2 regions of the Bacillus sp. N6 genome follow, and region 1 is predicted to be linked to the other one. Evidence: a T-box and tRNA genes for the amino acid it is inferred to sense, from the RefSeq annotation. Region 1 holds a T-box; the other holds one or more tRNA genes.
The links. A T-box is a leader RNA that pairs with one kind of tRNA and senses whether it is charged. The one in region 1 lies ahead of asnS (asparagine--tRNA ligase), so its partner is inferred to be a tRNA-Asn.
Positions count from the first base shown of each region.

Region 2: it has a tRNA-Asn gene. The T-box ahead of asnS (asparagine--tRNA ligase) is inferred to sense a tRNA for this amino acid. The anticodon was not compared.

Region 1 covers NZ_CM127843.1:4,437,090-4,448,826, reverse strand. Annotated here, with positions in the region: gene pheT (phenylalanine--tRNA ligase subunit beta) at 1-2,266, shown strand, start outside; T-box leader at 2,421-2,672, shown strand; gene asnS (asparagine--tRNA ligase) at 2,725-4,116, shown strand; gene ACUXVC_RS22890 (YuzL family protein) at 4,209-4,343, shown strand; gene ACUXVC_RS22885 (hypothetical protein) at 4,385-4,636, opposite strand; partial or broken gene ACUXVC_RS22880 (hypothetical protein) at 4,650-4,883, opposite strand; gene rnhC (ribonuclease HIII) at 5,016-5,951, opposite strand; gene zapA (cell division protein ZapA) at 6,076-6,345, shown strand; gene ACUXVC_RS22865 (CvpA family protein) at 6,347-6,886, shown strand; gene polX (DNA polymerase/3'-5' exonuclease PolX) at 6,942-8,660, shown strand; gene ACUXVC_RS22855 (endonuclease MutS2) at 8,680-11,040, shown strand; gene ACUXVC_RS22850 (23S rRNA pseudouridine(2604) synthase RluF) at 11,236-11,737, shown strand, end outside.
Region 2 covers NZ_CM127843.1:737,613-743,726, reverse strand. Annotated here, with positions in the region: gene ACUXVC_RS03800 (SH3 domain-containing protein) at 1-1,113, shown strand, start outside; gene ACUXVC_RS03795 (hypothetical protein) at 1,119-1,451, shown strand; gene ACUXVC_RS03790 (DUF3965 domain-containing protein) at 1,692-2,843, opposite strand; gene ACUXVC_RS03785 (CBS domain-containing protein) at 3,165-3,584, opposite strand; tRNA gene ACUXVC_RS03780 (tRNA-Glu) at 3,714-3,785, opposite strand; tRNA gene ACUXVC_RS03775 (tRNA-Asn) at 3,787-3,861, opposite strand; tRNA gene ACUXVC_RS03770 (tRNA-Ile) at 3,870-3,946, opposite strand; tRNA gene ACUXVC_RS03765 (tRNA-Trp) at 3,957-4,027, opposite strand; tRNA gene ACUXVC_RS03760 (tRNA-Thr) at 4,034-4,106, opposite strand; tRNA gene ACUXVC_RS03755 (tRNA-Phe) at 4,116-4,191, opposite strand; tRNA gene ACUXVC_RS03750 (tRNA-Asp) at 4,200-4,275, opposite strand; tRNA gene ACUXVC_RS03745 (tRNA-Met) at 4,279-4,355, opposite strand; tRNA gene ACUXVC_RS03740 (tRNA-Ser) at 4,375-4,467, opposite strand; tRNA gene ACUXVC_RS03735 (tRNA-Ser) at 4,521-4,613, opposite strand; tRNA gene ACUXVC_RS03730 (tRNA-Ala) at 4,634-4,706, opposite strand; tRNA gene ACUXVC_RS03725 (tRNA-Pro) at 4,722-4,795, opposite strand; tRNA gene ACUXVC_RS03720 (tRNA-Arg) at 4,806-4,879, opposite strand; tRNA gene ACUXVC_RS03715 (tRNA-Leu) at 4,883-4,971, opposite strand; tRNA gene ACUXVC_RS03710 (tRNA-Gly) at 4,988-5,062, opposite strand; tRNA gene ACUXVC_RS03705 (tRNA-Leu) at 5,092-5,172, opposite strand; tRNA gene ACUXVC_RS03700 (tRNA-Lys) at 5,188-5,263, opposite strand; tRNA gene ACUXVC_RS03695 (tRNA-Gln) at 5,268-5,342, opposite strand; tRNA gene ACUXVC_RS03690 (tRNA-Tyr) at 5,354-5,437, opposite strand; tRNA gene ACUXVC_RS03685 (tRNA-Val) at 5,446-5,521, opposite strand; rRNA gene rrf (5S ribosomal RNA) at 5,527-5,642, opposite strand; rRNA gene ACUXVC_RS03675 (23S ribosomal RNA) at 5,744-6,114, opposite strand, start outside.

The DNA.
Region 1 (11,737 bases):
AGAATGTGAAAAACACCCAGAAGCTGATAAATTAAGCAAATGCTTAATCGATATCGGTGAAGAAGAGCCAGTTCAAATTATTTGTGGAGCTGCTAACATTGCAAAAGGTTTAAAAGTACCAGTTGCAAAAGTTGGTGCTGTACTTCCTGGTAACTTCAAAATTAAAAAAGCAAAACTACGTGGTGAAGCTTCTCACGGTATGGTTTGTGCTCTTCAAGAGCTTGGCATTGATGGAAAGTTAGTTTCAAAAGAATATGCAGATGGTATCTTCATCTTCCCAAGTGACGCTGAAGTTGGTGCAGATGCACTTGAAATTTTAAACTTACACGATGAAGTACTTGAGCTTGGTTTAACACCAAACCGTGCAGATTGCTTAAACATGTTAGGTGTTGCATATGAAGTGGCTGCTATTTACGGGCGAGAAGTAAAACTTCCAGCTATCGAATTACAAGAAACAGCAGAAAAAACTTCTGATTATATTTCTGTAAGTGTAGAAGCGAAAGAAGAAAACCCATTATACATTGCAAAAATGGTTAAAAACGTAAAGATTGGTCCATCACCAATGTGGATGCAAACTCGCCTTATGGCAGCTGGCATTCGTCCAATTAGCAACGTAGTTGATATTACAAACTACATTTTAATGGAATACGGTCAACCGTTACATGCATTCGATTACGATAAATTAGGTTCAAAAGAAATCGTTGTTCGTCTTGCAAAAGAAGGCGAAAAAATTGAAACGTTAGATGATCAAGAGCGTACATTACAAAGCCACCACCTTGTAATTACAAACGGAACAAAAGCTTTAGCTGTTGCTGGTGTAATGGGCGGAGCGGATTCTGAAGTTACAAATGAGACAGTAAACGTTCTAATTGAGTCTGCATACTTTGCAGGTCAAACAGTGCGTCGTACATCAAAAGACTTAGGTCTTCGTAGTGAATCAAGTGCACGTTTCGAAAAAGGAATCGACCCAACACGTACATTTGAAGCAATTCAACACGCAGCTGCTTTAATGGCGAAATATGCTGGCGGTGAAGCGCTTGAAGGTGTAGTAGAAGCTGACAACTTACAAGTACAAGAGCGTACAGTATCTGTTACTGCTGAAAAAGTAAACCGTGTATTAGGTACAAATATTTCTGCGAGTGAAATGGGTACAATGTTTACAAACTTGAAATTCCCATTCACAGAAGTAGAAGGAACATTCCATGTAAATGTACCAGCACGTCGTCCTGATATTGCAATTTCAGAAGACTTAGTAGAAGAAGTGGGCCGTCTATACGGTTATGACCACATTCCAGTTACATTACCTTCTGGAACGATGACTCGTGGTAAATTAACATCAGCACAAACGAAACGTCGTAAAGTACGTCGCTTCTTAGAGGGTGCTGGTTTATATGAAGCAATCACGTATTCATTAACAAGCGCTGACAAAGCGAAACAATACATGGTTGAGACAAACGAAAAAGCACCTGTAAACCTTGCGCTTTCAATGAGCGAAGAGCGTAGCCAACTTCGTTTAAGCTTAGTGCCACAATTGCTAGAAGCAGTTTCATACAATGTTGCTCGTAAAAACGACAGCGTTGCTTTATACGAAGTAGGTTCTATCTTCTTACCAACAGAAGAAGGAGAACTTCCGAAAGAAGAACAACACCTTGCAGGTGTTATGACAGGTCTTGCTCTTCACCATGCATGGCAAGGTGAGAAGAAAGTAGTAGACTTCTTCGTTATGAAAGGTGTACTAGAAGGACTATTTGACGTACTTGGCGTTTCAAACCAAATCACATATGCACCAGCAAAACGTGAAGGTATGCACCCAGGCCGTACAGCTGACATCGTATTAGATGGCGAAGTAATTGGCTTCATCGGTCAATTGCACCCAGAAGCAGAAAAACAATTAGATGTGAAAAATACATTCGTATTTGAACTATCTCTTGTAAAAGTATTCGGTGCAGACGCTGAAGAAACTTACTACTCAGCAATTCCGCGTTTCCCATCTATGACACGTGACATGGCTGTTGTGGTAACAAAAGAAACAAAAGCTGGTGAAATGAAGCAAGTCATTGCTGAAGCTGGCGGAGAACTTCTGAAAGACGTAACACTATTCGACTTATACGAAGGTGAAAAAATGGAAGAAGGCAAGAAATCACTTGCATTTTCTATGACTTACTTCGATGCAGAACGTACGTTAACAGATGAAGAAGTAACAGAAGCGCATAACCGTGTATTAACAACGGTAGAAGAGAAATTTGGTGCGGAGTTACGTAAGTAATTAGAAAATTGCCGGATTCATTCCGGCAATTTTTTTTATTGCACAATCGTCGAAAGATGTCGGTAAGTCGATATATTACAAAAATCGCTTATATATTTTCTGGCATCTTGCATCTTTCTCTCGAATGTAGTACATTAATTTTAGTTTAACAAAATGAAAGACGATGATAAGGAAAAGTAGTATATACTATAATCCAAAGCGAGTCAGGGGCGGTGAGAGCCTGATGAGGCGGTATATGTGAAGAACACCTTGGAGTTGCTAACCGAAATTGAATCTTGTATTCAAGAGTAGACTTAGACGGGAATCCGGCCTGTTACAAACCGGGAAGTATGTATTACATACGAGTTAAAGTTGGTCTTTATGACAAATTGGGTGGTACCGCGAAGTTTAACCTTTCGTCCCTTTATGGATGAAAGGTTTTTTTGTATTTAAATATATCAGCAAAGGAGAATTTCACTATGGAAAACACATTAGTAAAAAGTCTGTATAGAGATACAGAAAAGTATGCAGGTCAAACAGTACAAGTATCAGGGTGGATTCGTAACTTACGTGATTCAAAAGCATTTGGTTTCATCGAATTAAACGACGGTAGCTTCTTCAAAAGCGTTCAAATCGTTTTCGATACAGAATTAGAGAACTTTAAAGAAATTGCAAAGCTTCCACTTAGCTCTTCAGTGAAAGTAGAAGGTAAAGTAATTGCAACGCCTGGAGCGAAGCAACCATTTGAAATTAAAGCAGAAAAAATTGATATCGAGGGCTTATCAGATTCTGATTACCCACTTCAAAAGAAGCGTCATACGTTTGAATACTTACGTACAATCGCTCACTTACGTCCAAGAACAAATGCATTCTCTGCAACGTTCCGCGTACGTTCTATCGCAGCATTTGCGATTCACCAGTTCTTCCAAGAGCGTGGATTTGTACATGTTCACACACCAATCATCACTGGTAGTGATACAGAAGGTGCTGGCGAAATGTTCCGCGTAACAACACAAGATTTAAACAACGTACCAAAAGGTGAAGACGGACAAGTTGATGAATCAAAAGACTTCTTCGGTAAAGAAACAAACTTAACAGTAAGTGGACAGCTGAACGCTGAAGCGTATGCATTAGCATTCCGTGATGTATATACATTCGGACCTACATTCCGTGCGGAAAACTCAAACACAACTCGCCACGCTGCTGAGTTCTGGATGGTTGAGCCTGAGATTGCATTCGCTGAGTTAGGCGATGTAATGGATCTTACAGAAGATATGCTGAAATATGCAATGAAATATGTATTAGAGCATGCACCAGAAGAAATGGACTTCTTCAACAGCTTCGTTGATAAAACAGTTCTAGAGCGTATGAACAACGTGATTAACTCTGACTTCGGTCGCATCACATATACAGAAGCAATTAAAGTACTTCAAGAATCAGGTGCTGACTTCAAATACCCAGTAGAATGGGGTATTGACTTACAAACAGAGCATGAAAGATACTTATCAGAAGAAATCTTCAAACGCCCTGTATTCGTAACTGACTACCCGAAAGACATTAAAGCGTTCTACATGCGTATGAATGAAGATGGAAAAACAGTAGCTGCTACTGACCTTCTAGTTCCTGGCATCGGCGAATTAATCGGCGGAAGTCAACGTGAAGAAAGAATGGACGTTTTAGTAGACAGAATTAAAGAATTAGGTATGAACGAAGAGGACTACTGGTGGTACTTAGAACTTAGAAAATACGGTGGTACAAAACACGCTGGATTCGGTCTAGGTTTCGAGCGCTTCCTAATGTACATCACTGGTATGGCTAACATCCGTGACGTAATTCCATTCCCAAGAACTCCAGGTTCTTCTGAGTTCTAAAATATGAAAAAAGCGAGAGGATTTCCTCTCGCTTTTTTGTTTGCATAGTTTATGACCCCGTAGCAAAAAGTAACGCGAAGGGGTGAATATAAATGAGTAAAAAAGTAAAAAAAGATCATTCAAGATCGGGCCTAGGTTCTCCAGAAGTAGAAGGACAAGGAACGACGACACATGAAACAGGTTCTCATAAAGTACCTTCATCTAATAAGAAGCAGAAACGAAGCTAATATAACAAAGGAGAGTCTTAAGGGCTCTCCTTTGTTATGTGTTACATCATATTATCGTTAATTTCTTTTGTAATCTTATTTATGTCTTTGTCTAATCGATCGAAATAGAAAAACCACAGTAAACTTATGAACACGTAATAGATGGCCATAACGCTAAGGCTATCAGATATGTTTTCGAATGTGGATTTAGTAGTGAAGAAAGTGCCCCAAACAGTAGAAATAATGAAGTAAGAAAGTGGACCTACGAGGTGTATGAAAACATATAATAATTTTTTAACTTTCACAGCGTCCATATGAATTCCCTCCTTATGTAAACAATCCTTTTCTTCTAATCATGAATTCAAATTCCTCACAGAAGTGTTGTAGCTTGTTGTGCATCGTGTTTCACGATAAATTTTCGAATCCGAAAATTTAATAGGAATGATCTACCATATCTTTCGATTAAATTTTGGAACTCCTGTTGCTCACTTAATAGTTGGATATTCTCCCTAATTTTGAATTGTCTTTCATGGGATTACCTAGTAAGATGTTTAGAATCATTTATAGAAATAGTAATAGGAATTATCTTCTTTAATTTTAATAATATGTATATTTATGTTGTGACATAATTACAAGGACAATAGTAGGGTGAAACAAAAAACAGGAGTTTGTAGGCTCCTGTTTTTGTCGATACTATTTTAATAAGCGAAACGCCTTCTCCGTATTAGCGAAATGCAGTTTCACAAACTCGGGTAATCGTTCTTTACCAAGCTTTTGAATTAATTTAGCTGCGGCGATATCAACTTGTTTACCAGCACCTTTTGGAAGTGGCATACCAGCTTTTTTACTTAGTTCGTCAAACTGTTTTACGAATGAGTAGCGAGCTAAAATAGAAGCAGCGGCTACTGCTAAATGGACACTTTCGCCTTTCGTTGCGAAGTAAACATTTTCACGCTGTACCTGTTTTTGTTTTGCTAAATATTTATAGTATGTATCAGGTTGTGTGAATTGATCGATTAAGACGCCTTCAGGTTTTGTAGGTGCCATTTTAGCTAATAAGTTTGTAATAGCTTTATTGTGTAGTAAAGCTTTTAACTTACCTTGGTTGTTTCCTTTGTCAAATAGCTCGTTATATTTTTCATTATGAAGGACAAGGGAGCTGTAAGGAACAACGTGTAGAAGTTGTTTCGCAATGGCAGTAATTTGATCGTCATTTAAGTTTTTAGAGTCTTTTATACCAAGTTCTTTTAGCAGTGGAATTTGCTTTGCATCCACATATACAGCAACGACTGTCATCGGTCCAAAGAAATCTCCCGTACCAACTTCATCAGACCCTACAATAGACATTGTACCGATGGAAGCGGGCGGCGCATAACGATGGGAATCGACAGATTTTTTTACAGCTGTTTTCGGTGTTTGAGAGACAGTTTGCCAACGAGAAGCTTCTGCTTCAGCGCGGCCTCCTTGGAACATTACTTTTCCAGATTTATACGCTGTAATTGTGCAAGATGGTACCTTTGCCATGAAGATTCCGCCTTGTGGAATTTTTGGACTAAGCGAATGTTTATATTGTTGTTTCATGTCTTCAATTACTGTAGAATTTGTTTGAATTACGATAGAATTTGACATAATGGTCGCCCCTTTTTTTATATTGTTATTTTTATCATATCGGATTGTTCTTTCTGTTTCCATATTATGAAGGTTCATGGTATGATAAACTTTAGGATTCTGTACGTGATTGGAGGCCGGTGAGTTGTCACAACAAAAGGGAAAGAAAAGTCGAATTAATGTAGAAATCTATGGTCAGCAATATTCAGTTGTTGGCGATGAAAGTACAAGTCATATCCGCATGGTAGCAGCGATTGTGGATGATAAAATGCGCGAACTCAATGCCAAGAATCCTTCGCTTGACACGAGTAGACTAGCGGTATTGACGGCGGTAAACGTCATACACGATTACATAAAATTAAAAGAAGAACATGAGAAATTGAAAGAAAGTATGACAAAAAAAGGAATGGAATAACATGATTGATATTATTATCATTTTACTGCTTGTTATGGGATTTTTCCTCGGCTTACGCAGAGGGTTTATTCTGCAACTTGTAAAGTTAACAAGCTTTATTATCGCATACCTTGTTGCATACTGGTACTGTAAAGATTTAGCGCCAGCACTTGCGAAATTTATTCCGTATCCATTTGATAAAAACGTATCTGTTCCAGAATGGATTAATGCAAATAATATTGAGACAGTATTTTATCAAGCGCTTGCGTTTATCATATTGTTTATTATCACTAAAATTGCACTTTCATTACTTGGTAATTTGTTAAATATGTTTGCAGAAATACCGGTTTTAAAGCAAGTAAATGCGTTTGCGGGGGCAATCCTCGGATTTTTAGAAGTATATATTATTTTGTTTGTCTTAATTATCATTGGAAATATTCTTCCGATTGAACAGGTACAAACACCATTACAAAAATCATTAATTAGCAAAATAATTGTAGACGATACACCGATTCTATCTGAAAAGGTGAAGGAACTATGGCAGACAGGTAGCAGAGTATAACTTCTCTTTTTTCGGAAAGAGAAGTTTTTTTCTATGAAAGAAAGGCGGGGCAATGATGAAAGTAAATAAAAAACAAGTTATCAAATTATTAGAGACAATCGGGCTTTTTATGGAACTAAAGGGTGCGAATCCATTTAAAATATCTGCATTTCGTAAAGCGGCAGCAGCATTAGAAAGTGACGATCGTAGTCTTTCTGAAATTGAAGATTTCACAAAGATTCCAGGAATCGGAAAAGGAACAGCAGCTGTTATTCAAGAATATATAGAATCGGGAACATCTGAAGTATTGCAAGAACTTGAGAAAGAAGTACCAAGTAGCTTATTGCCGTTATTAAAACTACCAGGACTTGGTGGTAAAAAGGTGGCTAAGTTATATAAAGAACTTGGTGTTGTTGATATGGAATCGCTAAAAGCTGTTTGTGAGGAAAATAAAGTACAGGCTTTAGCAGGTTTCGGTAAGAAGACAGAAGAGAAAATATTAGAAGCAATCGATCAAGTAGGCTCTCGTCCAGAGCGTTTACCAATTGCGATGGTATTGCCTATTGCCGGGGAAATAGAGGAGAAATTGTCGAATATTGCTGAAGTAATTCGTTTCTCTCGCGCTGGTAGCTTACGCCGTGTTCGTGAGACAGTGAAAGATTTAGATTTTATCATTGCAACGACAGAACCAGCAGCGGTACGTGAGCATTTACTACAATTCGATAACATGATTGAAGTAATCGCGAGTGGAGATACGAAAGTTTCTGTCCGTCTTCAATATGAATATGATATTTCAATCGATTTTCGTTTAGTAAAACCAGAAGAGTTTATTACAACTCTTCACCATTTCACAGGATCAAAGGACCATAACGTAAAAATGCGTCAAATCGCAAAAGATAAAGGCGAGAAAATTAGTGAGTACGGTGTAGAGAACTTGGAAACAGGTGAAGTGAAAACATTTGAGACTGAAGAAGACTTCTTCGCTCATTTCGGTCTGCCATTTATTCCGCCAGAAGTGCGTGAAGATGGAAAAGAAATTGAATTAATTAAAGAGTATCCAAACTTAATTCAGTTTTCCGATATACAAGGTGATTTACATATGCATACAACTTGGAGTGACGGTGCTTTTTCTATTGAAGAAATGGTACAAGCGTGCCGTGCTCGTGGATACAAGTTTATGGCGATTACTGATCACTCGCAATACTTGAAAGTAGCGAATGGTTTAACGAAAGAGCGTCTTCGTGAGCAAGCGAAAGAAATTGAACGTATGAATGAAAAGTATCCAGACATTACAATTTTACGCGGAATTGAAATGGACATTTTACCAGATGCCTCGCTTGATTTTGATGATGAAGTATTAGAAGAATTAGACTATGTCATTGGAGCGATTCACTCTAGCTTCTCACAAGACCGTGAAACGATTATGAAACGTCTGCGTACTGCACTTGAGAATAAACATGTCACAATGATTGCCCATCCGACAGGACGTCTTCTCGGGCGCCGTGAGGGTTATGATGTAGATACAGATTTATTAATTGAACTCGCAAAAGAGACAAATACAGTTTTAGAATTAAATGCGAATCCGAACCGTCTAGATTTAAGCGCGAAATTATTAAAACAAGCACAAGACGCTGGTGTAAAAGTAGCGATTAATACGGATGCTCATACACTTGAAATGTTAGAAGATATGGAAACAGGTGTAGCTGCAGCACGTAAAGGTTGGATTCAAAAAGATAACGTGATTAACACATGGGATATTGAACGTTTATTAGACTATATTAAACGTAATAAGTAACACAAGGGGGACCTGCAACATGTTAGAAAGAACGTTGCGTGTATTAGAATACAATAAAGTAAAAGAACAATTACTTGAACATACAGCCTCTTCACTTGGCCGTGATAAAGTGAAGAATTTAGTGCCGAGCACTGATTTTGAAGAAATTGTAGAAATGCAAGATACAACGGATGAAGCAGCGAAAGTCATTCGTTTAAAAGGTAGTGCACCATTAGGTGGCATTACGGATATTCGCTCAAATGTGAAGCGTGCAAAGATTGGAAGTATGTTAAGCCCTAATGAACTACTTGATATTGCGAATACGATGTATGGTAGTCGTAATATGAAACGTTTCATTGAAGATATGGCTGATAACGGTGTCGAGCTTCCGATTTTAGAAACTCACGTCGCTCAAATTGTATCTTTATATGATTTAGAAAAGAAAATTACAAATTGCATCGGTGATGGCGGTGAAGTAGTCGATAGCGCGAGTGATAAACTGCGTGGTATTCGTACTCAAATTCGTACTGCGGAAAGCCGTATTCGTGAAAAGTTAGAAAATATGACGCGTTCTTCAAACGCACAAAAGATGCTGTCTGACTCGATTGTAACGATTCGTAACGAACGTTACGTAATCCCAGTAAAGCAAGAATACCGCGGCGTATATGGCGGTATTGTTCACGATCAATCTGCTTCTGGACAAACGTTATTTATTGAACCACAAGTAATTGTAGAATTAAATAATGCACTACAAGAAGCACGAGTGAAAGAAAAACAAGAAATTGAACGCATCTTATTAATGTTAACAGAAGAAGTGGCAGTAGAAGCCGATATCGTTTTATCAAACGTAGAAGTAGTTGCAAATCTTGATTTCATCTTTGCGAAAGCTTTTTATGCGAAACGAATTAAAGCAACGAAACCAATTGTAAATAACGAGCGTTATATGGATTTAAGACAAGCTCGTCACCCGCTAATCGATCCAGAAATTATTGTGCCAAATAACATTATGCTAGGTAAAGATTTCACAACAATTGTTATTACAGGACCGAATACAGGTGGTAAAACAGTTACGCTGAAAACAGTTGGTATTTGTGTATTAATGGCGCAATCTGGTCTTCACATTCCAGTAATGGATGAGTCAGAGATTTGTGTATTTAAAAATATCTTTGCTGATATCGGTGATGAGCAGTCGATTGAACAAAGCTTAAGTACGTTCTCCTCACATATGGTGAACATTGTAGATATTTTAGAAAAAGCTGATTTTGAAAGCTTAGTTTTATTTGATGAATTAGGTGCTGGAACAGACCCGCAAGAAGGTGCTGCACTAGCAATTTCGATTTTAGATGAAGTATGTAACCGCGGTGCTCGCGTTGTTGCTACGACGCATTACCCAGAATTAAAAGCATACGGATACAACCGTGAGCAAGTTATTAATGCGAGTGTTGAGTTTGATGTAAATACATTAAGTCCAACTTATAAGTTATTAATCGGTGTACCAGGTCGCAGTAACGCCTTTGAAATTTCGAAGCGCCTTGGATTATCTGATCGCGTTATTGATCAAGCACGTAACCACATTAGTACAGATACAAATAAAATTGAAAATATGATTGCGAAGTTAGAAGAAAGCCAGAAGAACGCAGAGCGTGACTGGAACGAAGCAGAGGCACTTCGCAAACAATCTGAGAAACTTCATCGTGAGTTGCAACGTCAAATTATTGAGTTTAACGATGAGCGTGATGAAAAATTATTAAAAGCGCAAAAAGAAGGGGAAGAAAAAGTCGAAGCTGCGAAGAAAGAAGCAGAAGGTATTATTCAAGAACTTCGTCAATTGCGTAAAGCACAGCTTGTAAATGTGAAAGACCATGAGCTTATTGAAGCGAAGAGCCGTCTAGAAGGAACAGCGCCAGAGCTTGTGAAGAAACAAAAAGTAAACGTGAAAAACACTGCGCCGAAACAACAGTTACGCGCAGGTGATGAAGTAAAAGTATTAACGTTCGGTCAAAAGGGTCAATTACTTGAAAAAGTAAGTGATACAGAGTGGAGCGTACAAATCGGTATTCTGAAGATGAAAGTAAAAGAATCTAACATGGAATACATTAACACACCGAAGCAAACAGAGAAAAAAGCAGTCGCAAGTGTGAAGGGTAGAGATTACCACGTTTCATTGGAACTTGATCTTCGCGGTGAACGTTATGAAGATGCAATGATGCGCGTTGAAAAATATTTAGACGATGCCCAGCTTGCAAGTTATCCTCGTGTATCAATCATTCACGGTAAAGGAACAGGAGCGCTTCGCCAAGGTGTACAAGATTACTTGAAGAAGCACCGCGGCGTGAAGAATTACCGTTACGGTGACATGGGCGAGGGAGGCCTAGGCGTAACAGTTGTCGAATTAAAATAGCAAACAACGAAACAAAGGGGAAACCATTATATGTTTATGGACAAACTTGCAAAAGTATTGTTAGCTTGTTGTGGAATATTTTTGGTGATTGGGGTTATTTATTTAGTTGTTTTTGCGAAGTGAAAAAGCGTCAATCGTGGCATAATGATATTGCCATAGATTGACGTTTTTATTATATATGAAAAGGAACAAAACATGAAAATCAACCAATACATAAGCGAAGCAAAATCATGCTCAAGACGTGAAACAGACCGCCTTATTAAAGGTGGACGCGTGGCTATTAATGGCGAAATATGTACGCACGGTGCACTTGTGAGCGATGGTGATGTTGTAACGATTGATGGACAGGGTATTGCGAAAGAAGAGAAAGAAAAGGTGTATATCGCATTTCATAAACCAGTCGGAATTACTTGTACAGCAGCTGATCATATTGAAGATAATATTATTGATTATATCAATTACCCAGAGCGAATCTTTCCAGTTGGGCGATTAGATAAAGCATCAGAAGGACTTATTTTATTAACGAATGATGGCGCGATTGCCAATCAAATTTTACACGGTGATCACGAACACGAGAAAGAATATGTTGTCACAGTCGATAAACCTTTTACGGACTGGTTTATTGATGAGATGTCCAGCGGTGTAAAGATTAAAGATGGTATGACGAAGCCGTGCAAAGTGACGAGAGTCGATCAAT
Region 2 (6,114 bases), 1.7 Mb from region 1:
ATTGCTTCTTTACTTCCTTCTATGGGTGAAACAAATGTACAAAAAGCAAACGCTGAACAATTATCTAATGTTAAAACTGGGTATGTCAAAGTCGATCAAGTAGCATTACATACAGAAGATAACGTAAAGAGCACATCAATTGATACAATTCGCTTTAATACAAAAGTGAACATCCTTGAAACAACTAATGGTTGGTATAAAGTATCTGTTCATAATAAAGTAGGTTATGTACAAAAAGATGCTATTTTACTAAAAAACAAACTTCAATCTAATGATCAATACATCGTCAATGCTAATGCATTAAACGTTCGCTCTGAACCTAATTTAGAATCTTCCATTTTAGATGTATTACCAAATGGCAAGTTTATTACCGTTCAAGAAGATCAAGGCGAATGGTATAAAATATCACATAATGGCCAAACGGGTTACGTACAAAAAGCATTCATCTCTAATGGTTCACAACCCTTAGTAAAAGGAATCACCGTTCAAAATAATACAAAATATACTGTTGCAACACCTAATCTGAATGTACGTAGCAACACTAGTACAAGTAGCGCTCTACTCGGTTCATTACAAAACGGTACACAAGTACAAGTAGTAGAAACTGTAGGAACTTGGTATAAAATTCGTTTTGGCACAGGATACGGATATGTAGCAAAACACTATGTAGTACAAAATCAACCACAGGCTAAAACAGATCAGCCTTCATCTATTCCAGCTGCTTTCAAATTCCCTGCTCAAGGAAGAATTAGCTCAACCTTTGATATACGATGGGAACAAATGCATTATGGTATAGATATTGCTGCTCCAGGGAACGTCTCTATCCAAGCTGCTGCTGCAGGTAAAGTTGTGAAATCTTATTATTCAGCTAGCTATGGCAATGTTGTGTTCATTGCGCATCAAATCAATGGGAAATTATATACAACTGTTTATGCTCATATGAAGGATCGCACTGTACAAACTGGTGATCAAGTACAAGCTGGACAATTAGTAGGTCATATGGGCAACACAGGTCATTCATACGGGCAACATCTTCATTTTGAATTACATAATGGAGAATGGAATTTTGAAAAAACAAATGCAGTAAATCCACTGCCATATTTAGTTAGGTAAATTGTATGCCACGCAATATACCTCTTATAATTGAATACGCAGCCTTTTTAGGTTTAATCTGTTGTTTAATCATTTACAATACAAATATTGTATTTTTATCTATTATTATTGCTTTTGTTGCATTAGAAATTATGATGGAATCATTTCAAGTGCAACTAAAACAAAAAATTGCCCATATTTATAACGCTATATTTCTTTTGAGTGCTCTCATAACAAATATAATTAGTAATGGCTTTTATTTATCTACTGTATTTCCAGTATTCTTTATGGCTGTTTTATTATTTGTAGCTAGATATATTAATGTCCCTTATAACCAAAAACAAAAACAAGAAGCTTAGAAAGAGGAGACACTGTGTACCAATCTTTCAAAGATGCTCCAATAAAATACATATTGCATTTGTATAAGAAAGCCAATACTTTTTTTGGTATACAAGGAAGTTATACTGCACAACTTCTCCTATATGGAATGTTGTTTCTTGTTTTAATCACTTTCTCCTTGTTTTACTAACAAAAAAGGATCTCACATAAACTGGAGATCCTTTTTAATTTATATTAATTTTTCATATCGAAAATATTGTTTATCCACAAGCATATTTTTCATAAATAAAGCTCAGATTATATTTTTTCTCTAAGCTCATTCGTTGTTCGTCATCGCACCAATAGAAAAGAATATCATGAATCGTTGCGTAACGCTTATTTTTAAGAAATAGCCTAAAGAATGATGGTAAACAATCATGTAATTGTATAAATATATAATTGCGTAGTGTTTCTTCTTTATATTCAATGCCCTTACAAATATACAGTAATTCTTCACAATAATATGCATGCTGTGGAACTTGTATCATCTCGAAAAATGGCACATAAGATAGTAGCTTTCCAATAAAATGACCGTATCGATCCATTACTCCTATCGTCATATGCTCCATCATTTCTTTCATTACATATAAATAATCATCTACATGTGTTGTCTTTAATGGGTCTAAGCGATCGGAAATTTGAGATAATACAGCTCTTTGACATGCTAAAACTGCCTGACTAGGTCCATAATATGATAGGAAATCTGTACACTTACGATATTTCCGTAATAAATCATGTGTATATAAATCATATACGAAAGTATTACAATACATTGCTAAACTCATCATATCACTATTTAATTGCTCTTTTGATAATGATTTCGCTCTCTTACACATATAAAAGAATGTAAATTCCAATACTTCTTTATGAGATAATAAATGTTTACAATCGGTTATACATTTCTCATTAAATTTAACTCTATCCCAAATTTCAATATCCCTATCTGTCAATTCACCTATACGATATTTAATAATTAAATAGTTTAAAGCAACTGATTGCGTCAAAAGATCCCATGTTTCATATTCCAATGAAGTATGAACAAACTCAGCTAATCCTTGTGCTATCATAAAAGCATTTGCCTCTTCATACCAACCAATCTCTTGGCATAAGCGAAGAATACGCACTAAAGTTGGAATTTCATCTTTATGAAACTGCGGTAAATTCTTTACTTTATTCATGCCATATACGATAAATGCCGCTAAATTTTCTTCTTTATAAAATTCTTTCTCTTTCCATACTAATATAGTTCGTTCTTTCCCCTCACCTTTTGGGTGACAAGGTACAAGCAAAGAAAATAATTCAGCGAAATTATTTGGTTCTATATATGTATCTGTAACCAAATTCCAATTTGGATCGCCCTGTACAGCCTTCATATAATTCCCCTTCCCTTTTCATCTATGTAGGAAATATTAATTTATTATCGTACCACTAAAAATTAATATTGTTATATTCAAAATCCCTCATAATACTTATATCTATCAGTATATCATCTTTTCTCTTATTAAAAATGAAGAATAACAAATTTAAAAAAACTGTGGAAATTATTAACCATATCCTTATTATATAATGTCTCAGATACATCACGCTAACATATTAGTTTAATCCATATATACTAGAATAATGCATCTGAACTTTATATATAATTTAGCTCTTTATGAGTGACCATTAAAATCTCGGTTAATTAAAGTTTCAATTTACTCTGTACGCTCTGAGATTTCGCTCAAGGCAAATCCAGCTTGATCATCTGCCGATTCCCTTATAGCTAAATCTCCTAGTGCTAACATGCCAATAAGCTGACCACTATCAACTACTGGTAACCGTCTAATTTGATACTGTGCCATTAGCTCTGTAGCTTTTTCAATAGAATCATTTGGAGAAACTGAGATAATATTTGTTGTCATTACATTTGTAATTTTATTAGATCCAGGATGTTTTTCAGCAATCCCTCGAACAACTAAATCTCGATCAGTAACAAGCCCAACAACTTGCTCATTTTCAACAACAGGAATTAACCCAACCGATTCTTCCTTCATTTTTACAGCTGCCTCATATACATTGTCTAGCGGTGTACAATGTACAATATGGGTACTCATTAAGTCTCTAACTCGTGTCATTATTTATTTCCTCCTTTTTATACATACCATAGCTTTTCCAAAATTCCTTTATTTATTTCTGGAAAGTAAAATGATAAAAAGGATCAACAAAATAAAAAAGAGCCAGCATAATGCTGACTCTTTTTTGTATGACCCGTACGGGATTCGAACCCGTGTTACCGCCGTGAAAGGGCGGTGTCTTAACCACTTGACCAACGGGCCATGGCTCCGCAGGTAGGACTCGAACCTACGACCGATCGGTTAACAGCCGATAGCTCTACCACTGAGCTACTGCGGAATAATATATGGTGGGCCTAAATGGACTCGAACCATCGACCTCACGCTTATCAGGCGTGCGCTCTAACCAGCTGAGCTATAGGCCCATATACTTTACAGGGGCAGTAGGAATCGAACCCACACTGGAGGTTTTGGAGACCTCAGTTCTACCTTTAAACTATGCCCCTAAATGATGCCGGCTAGAGGACTTGAACCCCCAACCTACTGATTACAAGTCAGTTGCTCTACCAATTGAGCTAAGCCGGCATAAAAAAATGGTGGCTCGGGACGGAATCGAACCGCCGACACGAGGATTTTCAGTCCTCTGCTCTACCGACTGAGCTACCGAGCCAACATAAATGGCGGTCCCGACCGGGGTCGAACCGGCGATCTCCTGCGTGACAGGCAGGCATGTTAACCACTACACCACGGGACCATTTGGTTGCGGGGACAGGATTTGAACCTGCGACCTTCGGGTTATGAGCCCGACGAGCTACCGTGCTGCTCCACCCCGCGACAATATTAAATTAAAAAATGGAGGAGGTAGAGGGATTCGAACCCCCGCGCGACTCTCGCCGCCTGTCGGTTTTCAAGACCGATCCCTTCAGCCGAACTTGGGTATACCTCCATGAAGGAAAAAATAAATATTTTATTATTATATGTCTAAACCATTTTTAAAAATGGAGGAGGTAGAGGGATTCGAACCCCCGCGCGATTCTCACCGCCTGTCGGTTTTCAAGACCGATCCCTTCAGCCGAACTTGGGTATACCTCCGAGACATATATTAAATAAAGTGGAGCCTAGCGGGATCGAACCGCTGACCTCCTGCGTGCAAGGCAGGCGCTCTCCCAGCTGAGCTAAGGCCCCATGTTTTATGGAATATCGGGAAGACAGGATTTGAACCTGCGACCCCCTGGTCCCAAACCAGGTGCTCTACCAAGCTGAGCCACTTCCCGTTAATAAAAGCGCGCCCGAGAGGAGTCGAACCCCTAACCTCTTGATCCGTAGTCAAACGCTCTATCCAATTGAGCTACGGGCGCATATGGTGCCGAGGGCGGGGGTCGAACCCGCACGGTGGTCACCCACCGCAGGATTTTAAGTCCTGTGCGTCTGCCTGTTCCGCCACCCCGGCATGTCATATTGAAAATTGGAGCGGAAGACGGGATTCGAACCCGCGACCCCAACCTTGGCAAGGTTGTATTCTACCACTGAACTACTTCCGCAAGACATGTATGAGTTATTTTATTAAAAGTGCGGGTGAAGGGAGTCGAACCCCCACGCCAAAGGCGCTAGATCCTAAGTCTAGTGCGTCTGCCAATTCCGCCACACCCGCATGTTTTATTAAAAATGGTGAGCCATGAAGGATTCGAACCTTCGACCCTCTGATTAAAAGTCAGATGCTCTACCAACTGAGCTAATGGCTCTTAATGGCTGGGCTAGCTGGATTCGAACCAGCGCATGACGGAGTCAAAGTCCGTTGCCTTACCGCTTGGCTATAGCCCATTAATTAAGAATGGTGGAGGGGGGCAGATTCGAACTGCCGAACCCGAAGGAGCGGATTTACAGTCCGCCGCGTTTAGCCACTTCGCTACCCCTCCGACATATATGGTGGAGGATGACGGGATCGAACCGCCGACCCCCTGCTTGTAAGGCAGGTGCTCTCCCAGCTGAGCTAATCCTCCATTTTGCCTGGCAACGTCCTACTCTCACAGGGACAAGGTCCCAACTACCATCGGCGCTAGAGAGCTTAACTTCCGTGTTCGGTATGGGAACGGGTGTGACCTCTCTGCCATCATTACCAGACTGTATTCATTTAAGACAAGAATCATTTTAACTCATTTGCTTTTAAAAGTCAACAAGTTTTTTATATTCTTTCAAAACTAGATAACATTGCTTCATATTATATGGTTAAGTCCTCGATCTATTAGTATTCGTCAGCTCCACATGTCACCATGCTTCCACCTCGAACCTATCAACCTGATCATCTTTCAGGGATCTTACTAGCTTACGCTATGGGAAATCTCATCTTGAGGGGGGCTTCATGCTTAGATGCTTTCAGCACTTATCCCTTCCGCACATAGCTACCCAGCTATGCCCTTGGCAGAACAACTGGTACACCAGCGGTGCGTCCATCCCGGTCCTCTCGTACTAAGGACAGCTCCTCTCAAATTTCCTACGCCCACGACGGATAGGGACCGAACTGTCTCACGACGTTCTGAACCCAGCTCGCGTACCGCTTTAATGGGCGAACAGCCCAACCCTTGGGACCGACTAC